3 regions of the Arthrobacter sp. R3-55 genome follow, and region 3 is predicted to be linked to each of the others. Evidence: predicted binding sites of a transcription regulator. Region 3 holds the regulator's gene; each other region holds the start of a gene.
What was found. The regulator HrcA, encoded in region 3, represses chaperone genes, less so after heat shock. The targets are predictions, from matches to a motif close to TTNGCACTCGNNNNNNNCGAGTGCNAA.
Positions count from the first base shown of each region.

Region 1 (3,274 bases), 630 kb from region 3:
TACGGACGTAGCCGTCCTCGCCGATCTCTTCGACGTCGGCGCAGCCGTAGGCGCTGATCTTGGAGGGTTCCACCTCGATCAGGGCAACCACGGAACCGCCGGTCTTCTGCTGGACGGCGATCATGTCGCTCAGGAGGTTATCGCGAGCATCAATCAGGTCATCACCGAGGAGTACGGCGAAAGGCTCGTGGCCAACGTGCTGCTTTGCACGAAGCACCGCGTGGCCCAGGCCGTTGGGATCACCTTGGCGGACGTAGTGGATGTCACCGAGGTTGGTGGCGGATTGGATGGCCTCAAGCTTGGCGGTATCGCCCTTCTCGGCCAGCGTCGCTTCCAGCGCCGGCACGCGGTCGAAATGATCTTCCAGGGCGCGTTTGCTGCGCCCGGTGATCATCAGGACGTCGTGCAGGCCAACTTTGACCGCTTCTTCGACGACGTACTGGATGGCTGGCTTGTCAACCACGGGCAGCATTTCCTTCGGCATCGCCTTTGTTGCAGGCAGGAACCGGGTACCAAGACCCGCTGCGGGGATGACGGCCTTACGGACAGCATTGTTATCGAGAGTCACCGGACTAATGTAACGGAAGGAATACATCATCGGCTAAACCCTCGCCGCGCCGGGACAACATTTCTGCCGACCGGATGGCAGCTTTGTTGCCGCACTTGCATCAGGCGAACCTCACGATCGGACACCCATGGCATCAAAGGAAGACCTCCGCAGCAGCCATCGCCTCCAAAGGCGGACCCTTTCCCCCGAGCAGATCGCAGCCGCCGGCAGGTCGATCGCGCAGCATGGAACGGCGTGGGCGGCTGCAGCCTCCTCCTCCACGGAGGCCACTTTTGCCGTCTACCTCGGCGTCGCCTTTGAACCCCCCACCATGCCGCTTATCCAGGCACTGCATGAGGCCGGGCACAGGGTCCTCCTTCCCGTTTGCGAGCCCGGCAGGCAGTTGAGCTGGGTCTACTGGACCCCGTCAACAGTTTTTGTGCGCTCGTCCTATGCTCCTATCGACGAACCGGAGGGCGAACGGCTTGAAAGCCAAGTGGTGGCCGGGGCTGCCGGAATCTTCATGCCTGCCACAGCAGTGGACAGGGACGGCAACCGGATCGGCCAAGGCGGCGGTTATTACGATCGGCTCCTCCAAGGACTCGACGCTTCCGGCGGGCGGCCACCCACCATTGCGGTAATTTACGACGACGACCTGTTGCCTTCGGGTTCGATTGCCGCCGAACCATTTGACCGCCCCGTTGAGGAAGTGCTGACTCCCTCCGGCGTAATCCGGCTCCACGACCCGGCAGATCCCGACGGCCCGGCGGGTAAAGCCTGAGGCGTACAGCGCGGCCGCATTGGATGCCCGTGAGGTCCGGCACATGCGCTGGCGCATGCGCGGTGGACGGATGATAGAATTGGCACTCAGGCCCTGCGACTGCTAATGGGAAGAGAAATCTTCACCATCGCCGCACAGGACCTGACCTTTGTCCTGAAGGAGGAACTCAGTGCCCACATACGCATACGCCTGCAAAGACTGTGACCATGCCTTTGACATCGTCCAGTCCTTCTCTGACAGCTCCCTGACGGAGTGCCCCGAATGCAAGGGCGCCCTTCGCAAGAAGTTCAACAGCGTCGGCGTCGTCTTCAAGGGCTCGGGTTTCTACCGGACTGATTCCCGCGATGCCAAGGGCAGTACTGTTTCAGCTGCGCCGGCTGCACCTGCCTCCGCGTCGACTGCTCCTGCTGCCGCCCCGGCGCCGGCGGCTGCAGCCAGCTGACTCCTGCGGCGCGGTTTTCCACATAGCCCTCCGGGCCGCTGTTTGAGGTGCCGATCGGCTGGCTAACGTGGCGGCATGCCACAACAGTCTCGAAGCGCCCTCCTTGCCCGTGCCCGGCGTTCAGCGTCCACTAATGGTCCCCGACGCCCGGCTACCTCCGCCGCTACCGGGCGGGCATCTCTCCGCTCTGGTGCTTCAACGTTCCCCCGGTCTCTGAATCGTTCGTCCCCCCAGCGCGGAAGGCGAAGGATTGGCTCGTGGATTGCCCGGAACCGCCGGCTCACCGTTGCCCTCCTGCTGTGCTTGGCCGCCGGCATTGCCGTCCAGCAACTGACCCCGGTATCTGAGCAGCGGGTCACCGTCCTGGTGGCCGCGCGTGACCTTCCAACGGGAACCACTCTGACAGAAGCGGACTTCGCGAGGGTGGAAGTGCCCCCGGACCTCGCCATTTCCGGAGTGCCCTCAGACGCTGGAGCCCTCGTCGGACGCCAACTGGCTGCAGCTCTAAGCCGGGGGCAGATCCCCACGGAGTCCAGCCTCCTGGGGCCTGGGCTTCTCACCGGATCACCCGTGGGTACGGCCGCCGTACCCGTGCGAATGGCCGATCCGTCCTCCATCCAGCTCCTCTCCCCCGGCCAGTTGGTCACTGTGGTCCTCACCGCAGCTGGATCCTATGACGAGTCGAGGCAAACCCAGGTACTCGCCGGTCCCGTCCCTGTTCTCTGGACCTCAGCCCATGGAGGAAAAGGGGGCGAATGGCTGGGCACCAGCGATACCGAAGGATTAGTGGTGGTTGCCGCGGATCCACAACAAGCAGAAAAGCTTGCCGGCGCGTCAACGCAAGGCAAGCTTTTCTTTGTTTTGGTCAGCCCATGACGGGCGGTTCCGGCGCTGGCCTTCGGTCAGCCCCAGTGCGGCGGCTTTTGTTCCTTCAGCCACTGCTCATGATCGTAACCGGACTCATCGCCCCAGCGCCGGGGGTCGTCTTCGGCGGCCTTCGTGGGAAGAATGCCACTGACGCCGGGTTTGACTGTAGCGGCCTGGGCGTCGGAAGCCTCTTCAGCGGTATCGTCGCCGGACGCTGCAGATTCCGCCTCTGTCCCGTCTTCCGGAGAGGTTGTTTGTTCCATCAGTGGTACTTCTTTCCCGGTTTCTGTTTCGCTGTCTGCGCCACCTGTAGCTTCATCGAGCCGGGCGGATGTCTTTTGCACCGGACTCGGAGCAAACGTTGGCTGCCCCTTATCCACACTCAATTGTTCAACGTCCATGTCAAGGAAGCCATGTTGCGACGAGGACCGCGGAATATGATTCTCCAGCCCCAGGTAGGAACCGATGCGATCAGCGCACGACGAAGGATCGGTGAAGACCTCAATGGTCCACAGGGACATGTAACGCCATCCCATGCGCTCCAGCAGTTGAGGCCGCAGCCTGCTGCGCTCCCGGACACTCATCCGGCGGTAACGCTCGGTGCCATCTGACTCAATGGCAACCGGGGTGGGAATTT
Region 1 is NZ_CP096423.1:1,461,366-1,464,639, reverse strand. Features, by position in the region: gene galU (UTP--glucose-1-phosphate uridylyltransferase GalU) at 1-598, opposite strand, end outside; gene M1D51_RS06860 (5-formyltetrahydrofolate cyclo-ligase) at 696-1,328, shown strand; gene M1D51_RS06855 (FmdB family zinc ribbon protein) at 1,498-1,770, shown strand; gene cpaB (Flp pilus assembly protein CpaB) at 1,846-2,646, shown strand; gene M1D51_RS06845 (AAA family ATPase) at 2,673-3,274, opposite strand, start outside.
Region 1: M1D51_RS06855 (FmdB family zinc ribbon protein) is a predicted target of HrcA. The motif match lies at 1,408-1,434, and genes of this name have one in related genera.

Region 2 (3,274 bases), 1.6 Mb from region 3:
GTACCCAGGTAGGTAGCAATAGCTGCCGTTGTGAGCTCTCATAACGGCATCTGCTGCTACCTACTTGGGTGTGCACAGCAAAACGGCGACCCCCACCAAAAGGTGAGGGCCGCCGTCGTTTGCTCTAAAGCGTGATGCTTGGGCGCTGTATCGCTACAGCAAAGGGGCTTAGAAGCCGCCCATGCCGCCCATGTCGTCGCCGCCGGGAGCCGGAGCGTTCTTCTCAGGCTTGTCGGCAACTACAGCCTCGGTGGTCAGGAAGAGACCAGCGATGGAAGCAGCGTTCTGGAGAGCCGAGCGGGTGACCTTTACGGGGTCGTTGACGCCGGCAGCCAGAAGGTCTTCGTAGACGCCCGTGGCAGCGTTCAGGCCGTGGCCCGAAGGCAGGCCGCGAACCTTGTCCACTACGACGCCCGGCTCGAGGCCGGCGTTGAAGGCAATCTGCTTCAGCGGTGCGTCGATGGCGACCTTGACGATGTTGGCACCGGTTGCCTCGTCACCCTGCAGGGTGAGGTTGGCGAATGCCTTGGCGCCGGCCTGGATGAGGGCAACGCCACCACCGGCAACGATGCCTTCTTCAACAGCAGCCTTGGCGTTGCGGACTGCGTCCTCAATGCGGTGCTTGCGTTCCTTGAGCTCAACTTCGGTTGCGGCACCGGCCTTGATGACTGCAACGCCGCCGGCCAGCTTGGCCAGGCGCTCCTGCAGCTTCTCGCGGTCGTAGTCGGAATCGGAGTTCTCGATCTCGGCGCGGATCTGGGCCACACGGCCTGCGATCTGCTCGGCGTCGCCGGCACCTTCAACAATGGTGGTCTCGTCCTTGGTGACAACAACCTTACGGGCGGTGCCGAGGAGTTCCAGACCAGCGTTTTCAAGCTTGAGGCCAACTTCTTCGGAGATGACCTGGCCACCGGTGAGGATGGCGATGTCGGCCAGCTGTGCCTTGCGGCGGTCACCGAAGCCCGGAGCCTTGACGGCAACGGACTTGAAGGTGCCACGGATCTTGTTGACGATCAGGGTGGCCAGGGCCTCGCCCTCGATGTCTTCGGCGATGATCAGCAGCGGCTTGTTGGACTGCATGACCTTCTCCAGAACCGTGACGAGTTCCTTCACGTTGGAGATCTTGGAGTTCACGATCAGGATGTACGGGTCTTCGAGGACCGTTTCCTGGCGCTCAGCGTCGGTGACGAAGTAAGCGGAGATGTAACCCTTGTCGAAGCGCATGCCTTCGGTGAGTTCGAGCTCCAGGCCGAAGGTGTTGGATTCCTCGACCGTGATGACGCCTTCCTTGCCCACCTTGTCCAGGGCTTCGGCGATCAGGCTGCCGATTTCCGGGTCACCGGCGGAGATGGAAGCCGTGGCTGCGATCTCTTCCTTGGTTTCGATTTCCTTGGCGGAAGCCAGCAGTTCGTTGATGACTGCCTCAACAGCCTTCTCGATACCGCGCTTGAGGGACAGCGGGTCGGCGCCGGCGGCAACGTTGCGCAGGCCTTCCTTCACCAGTGCCTGGGCGAGAACGGTTGCAGTGGTAGTACCGTCGCCAGCGACGTCATCCGTCTTCTTGGCAACTTCCTTGACCAGTTCTGCACCGATCTTCTCGTAAGGATCGTCCAGCTCGATCTCCTTGGCGATGGAAACGCCATCGTTGGTGATCGTGGGGGCGCCCCACTTCTTTTCGAGGACGACGTTGCGTCCACGCGGGCCGAGGGTGACCTTGACGGCGTCTGCGAGGATGTTCAGGCCCCGCTCGAGGCCGCGGCGTGCCTCTTCATCAAATGCAATGATCTTGGCCATAACGGCGGTAGTCCTTTCGGGACAGTCGTTAAGAAGGTACCTGTCAGATAGGGTGCCCGCGACGGACGGTCCTTTGCGTGCGGCCTCTGTATGCCCCGCGCTCCGGACCTCACCCCACCAAGGTGTTTCTTGATCCTCCGCCGGTCCGCCACCTATCCGCCGCCGGGTTTAGCCGGGCCGGACTTAGCAGTCGAACCATAGGAGTGCTAAATCAATAATTAGCACTCGACCGGGGAGAGTGCAAGCAGAGATGCCACTTTGCTCTATAAACAAAGGGCTTTCAGCCGAGGGCTGACGGAGATGAACCGAAACCAGGCAAAGAGCTAGGCGACGCGCACACCTTCGGCTTGCGGGCCCTTCTGCCCCTCGCCCAGTTCAAACTCAACACGCTGACCCTCTTCAAGGGCCCGGAAGCCGTCCATTTGGATGGCGGACCAGTGCACAAAAACGTCGTCACCCGATTCATCCACAGTGATGAATCCGTAGCCCTTTTCGGCGTTGAACCATTTGACGGTTCCCAATGCCATGATGCCCACACTTTCGCAGTAGCCAAGACCGGTTGCCGGGATCTCCGTACCGGAATCAATCCACTGTAACCACAGTCACTCCACCGGCGCTCCCATGGAGGGCCAGGGCATCACTTTTGTTATTGAGGCTTAACCGAGTTGGGGCTTTCGGGCGAAAGCGGGGGCTCGAAAACTACTGGTAGCCGGGTCCTGCAACAACCACCAACGGCTGCTGGACTTCGGGCGATTCCAGGATGGTCTGAATGCCCAGCAACGCGCCCAAGGCTTCGGCGTTGGCCTTCTGCTCAGGGACGTTGTAGAAGATCACGGATGTCTGCTGCGGCATGCCGCCCCAGTTGCCCACCGTGCTCAGCGTCCAGCCGTCGGCTTCCACCAAACCTGCTACACGGCCGGCCAAACCAGCGGTGCCTGCGCCGTTGTAGACCGCCACAGGAGTGGCCTTGTCCACGGGAGCGGAGGACGGGGTTGCCGACGGACTGTCGGACGGGGTCGGCTCGCTGGAAGGAGAGGGGGCGCTGCTGGATTCGCTCGGAGTAGCCGAAGGGGTCGCATCAGTCTGCTGGGGTGCCGGCGTCGAGACAGCGGGCGCAGCACCGGGGGCCACCACGCCGAGGTTCGGAAGGACCAGGAAAGCCACCAGTCCCAGGACCAGGGCAACCACCCCGACGGTCAGGACCGGCCACAAAGTGGGGCGTGCGGTCTCCTGGGCGTCACGGTGCACGCCCTGCCGGGAGGTGTTCTGCGGGACCTGGTCGAATTCGTCCTTGGCATATTTGGTCATGGTGAAGCGATGTCCTTGCTGGTTGCTGCTGACAGATCAGCCGGGCTATTTACGCGTCGGACCCCAAGCGACGTGCCGTCCGCGCACGCTGGCGGGACGTACGTAGTCTACGCAATCTCTTGACGAGCATGGGATCGTGGGCCAACGCGTCCTCAGTGTCGATCAGTGCGTT
Region 2 is NZ_CP096423.1:3,719,886-3,723,159, forward strand. Features, by position in the region: gene groL (chaperonin GroEL) at 169-1,794, opposite strand; gene M1D51_RS16995 (cold-shock protein) at 2,118-2,321, opposite strand; gene M1D51_RS17000 (LytR C-terminal domain-containing protein) at 2,494-3,102, opposite strand; gene M1D51_RS17005 (DUF3263 domain-containing protein) at 3,152-3,274, opposite strand, start outside.
Region 2: groL (chaperonin GroEL) is a predicted target of HrcA. The motif match lies at 1,978-2,004, and genes of this name have one in related genera.

Region 3 (3,274 bases):
CTCGGCAACCGTGCCGGTCAACCGCGCGCCGGACCCGTCGGCAATATCAACGGACTCGCCCACCCCGAGGCGCTTGACAGTGACTGCGTGGCGAGCTTCGGGACCTTCCAGTACGAAGGTGCCGCCGGGACTGACATCACCAAGGCTCCCGGCCGAGGTGAAGAAAACGGGGTTGCTCACCGCTACAGGTTACCGAGCTTGTCCCGAAGCTTGGCGAACATGCCGCCGCTGGCTACGAGCTTTCCCTCGGTGAACTGCTCTCCGCGAAGCTTGGCAAGCTGCTGCAACAGTTCTTCCTGAGCAGGATCCAGCTTGCTGGGCGTTTCAACATGGAGGTGTACCTTGAGGTCGCCGCGGCCGTAACCACGCAGGTGCGTGACACCCAAGCCCCGAAGGGTGATGACTTCGCCAGATTGGGTTCCGGCCTTGACATCAATGTCCTGCGCGCCGTCGAAGGTATCCAATTGCAGTTCGGTACCAAGCGCCGCGGCCGTCATGGGCACACTGAGAGTGGCGTGGAGGTCGTCACCTTCGCGCATGAACATCGAGTCATTGTTGACCCGGATCTCCACGTAGAGGTCGCCGGAGGGACCACCTGCGGGTCCTGCTTCACCTTGGCCGGACAACTGGATCCGCGTACCCGTGGCAACACCGGCAGGAACCTTGATGGTCAGGGAGCGGCGGCTGCGGATGCGTCCTTGCCCGTTGCATTCGTTGCAGGGGTCCTTGATGACTGTGCCGAAGCCCTCGCAGGAGCCACAGGGGGCAGCGGTCATGACCTGGCCGAGGATGGACCGTACAGCGCGCTGGACTTGGCCGCTGCCGCCACAGATATCGCAGCGTTCGGGGTGGGTGCCCGGGCGGCAGCAGCTGCCGTCACAAGTGGGGCAGGTAACGGCCGTATCCACTTCGAGCTTCTTGTTGACGCCGAAAACGGCGTCCTTGAGGTCAATTCGGACGCTGATGAGTGCGTCCTGGCCGCGTCTGACACGGGAGGCGGGGCCGCCATGACCCCCGCCACCGCCAAAGAAGGTGTCGAAAATATCCTGGAACGCGAAGCCCTGGCCGGCATATCCGCCACCAAATCCGTTGTCCGTTCCATTCTCGTTACCGGTGGCATCGTAGACGCGGCGCTTCTGGGGATCGGACAGGACCTCATAAGCATGGGTCACGGCCTTGAACTGTTCCGCGACGTCCTCACCCGGGTTGACGTCCGGGTGGAGTTTCCGCGCCAACTTGCGGTACGCCTTTTTGATCTCTTCCCCGGTGGCTTCCGGCGAGACTCCCAAAACGTCATAGTGGCTGCTCAAAGTCGGTTCTCTTCCTTGTTGTACTGCGGATGTTTCTTCGGACCGGCGTTCAGCCGCCGAGAATGCGTGAAAGGTATCGGGCCACTGCCCGGACTGCGGCCATGGTGGTCGGATAATCCATGCGGGTCGGGCCAAGGATTCCTACCTTGGCACCGGAGCCGTAACCGGTGGCCACCACGGAAGCTTCCGCCAATCCGTCGTAGGGATTCTCACGGCCGATGCTGACAGTGACGCCCCGTGGGTCATCCCCCATGTCTGACAACAACCGGAGCATCACAACTTGTTCCTCGAGCGCTTCAAGTACTGGACCAATACTCAACGGGAAGTCCACGTTGGACCTGGCCAGGTTGGCCGTTCCGGCCATCAGGATGCGCTCTTCGCGACTGGTGTCGCTCAAAGCCTGCAACCCGTTCGCCAATGTTTGAGCCAGCCCGCGAAGCTCCGGCGGGCAGAGGGCAACCACTGACGGCAGGACCTGCGGCAACAGGGCCAGTTGTGTCCCTGTGATGCTGCCCAGGAACCGGGACCTCAACTGCATCAGCGCTTCATCGCCCACGGCAGACCCAGCCTCGATGACCTTCTGTCCAACGCTGCCGGTGTCGGCAATCAGCACCACCAAAACCTGTTGGGGGGCCAACAGGACAAACTCAACGTGCCGCACCAGGGCGCGGTTTGAGTGTGGATACTGCACGACGGCGACCTGGTTGGTCAGCTGCGACAGGAGCCTGACGGTGCGCTCAAGGATGTCGTCCACATCATCAGGGCCCTCAAGCAATGAATGGATGGCCCTGCGCTCGGCGGCCGAAAGGGGCTTGACCTGGGAGATGCGATCAACGAACAAGCGATAGCCCTTGTCCGTGGGAATCCGCCCGGCACTGGTATGCGGAGCTGCAATGAGGCCCTCTTCTTCAAGAACGGCCATATCATTACGGATGGTGGCGCTGGAAACTCCAAGATGATGCCGTTCCACAAGGGCCTTTGATCCAACAGGCTCCCGCGAATGCACGTAATCTTCAACGATGGCACGCAGTACTTCCAACTTGCGCGGCTCACTCATTGCTCCACCTCCTGACAACTGCCATGGTCACTGGGACCGGGTCCACTTAGCACTCAACATGCCCAAGTGCTAACCAGTCTAGTATGAGCCACCCCGTTGCTAGCATTGAACTTTCCCGGCCCAACCCGGCACAAGCCCGGCCGGCACAAACATTAACCCAGCACAAAAGGTAGGAATTCCTTGGCATTCGACACATGGGGTCCTCAGGATCTGTCAGCTCCTGCCAAACGTCAGCTGCCGGAAGTGGCGGTCCAGCGGGGGATGGTCCTGGAGGACGTCCAGTCGGGCTGGGTGGGCGAAGTCACCCGGGTCGAAATAACCGGTGGCATGCACATCGTTTCCCTGGAGGACAGGCGGGGAAAGACCAAGTCGTTTCAGCTCGGATTCGGCTTCCTGCTTGAGGGACAGCCCATCCGATTGATGCCCCCTGCCCCGCGTCAACCCGCGTCGGCTGTTCGCAACGGGCGGACAGCCTCCGGTTCGGTAAAGGTCCAAGGTCAACGCGCACAAGTGGCCAAAGCCAGCCGCATCTGGGTGGAGGGAAAGCACGACGCCGAACTCGTCGAGAAGGTCTGGGGCGACGATCTTCGAGTAGAGGGCATTGTGGTGGAGCCCTTGCATGGTGTCGATGACCTCAAATCAGCGATCTCGGCTTTCAACCCCGGCCCCGGTCGGCGTCTCGGCATCCTGGTGGACCACCTTGTGGATGGCTCCAAAGAATCCCGGATCGCCGCCGACGCTATGACGGTTCCGGGAGCCGCGGGCAACGTCCTCATTGTTGGACACCCCTATATCGATGTATGGCAGGCCATCAGGCCCAAGGTGCTTGGCATTGAGGCCTGGCCGTCCGTGCCGCGTGGAACTGACTGGAAGACCGGAATTCTGACCGCTTTCGGCTGGCCTCACG
Region 3 is NZ_CP096423.1:2,096,158-2,099,431, reverse strand. Features, by position in the region: gene M1D51_RS09830 (16S rRNA (uracil(1498)-N(3))-methyltransferase) at 1-180, opposite strand, end outside; gene dnaJ (molecular chaperone DnaJ) at 183-1,310, opposite strand; gene hrcA (heat-inducible transcriptional repressor HrcA) at 1,360-2,367, opposite strand; gene M1D51_RS09815 (DUF3097 domain-containing protein) at 2,548-3,274, shown strand, end outside.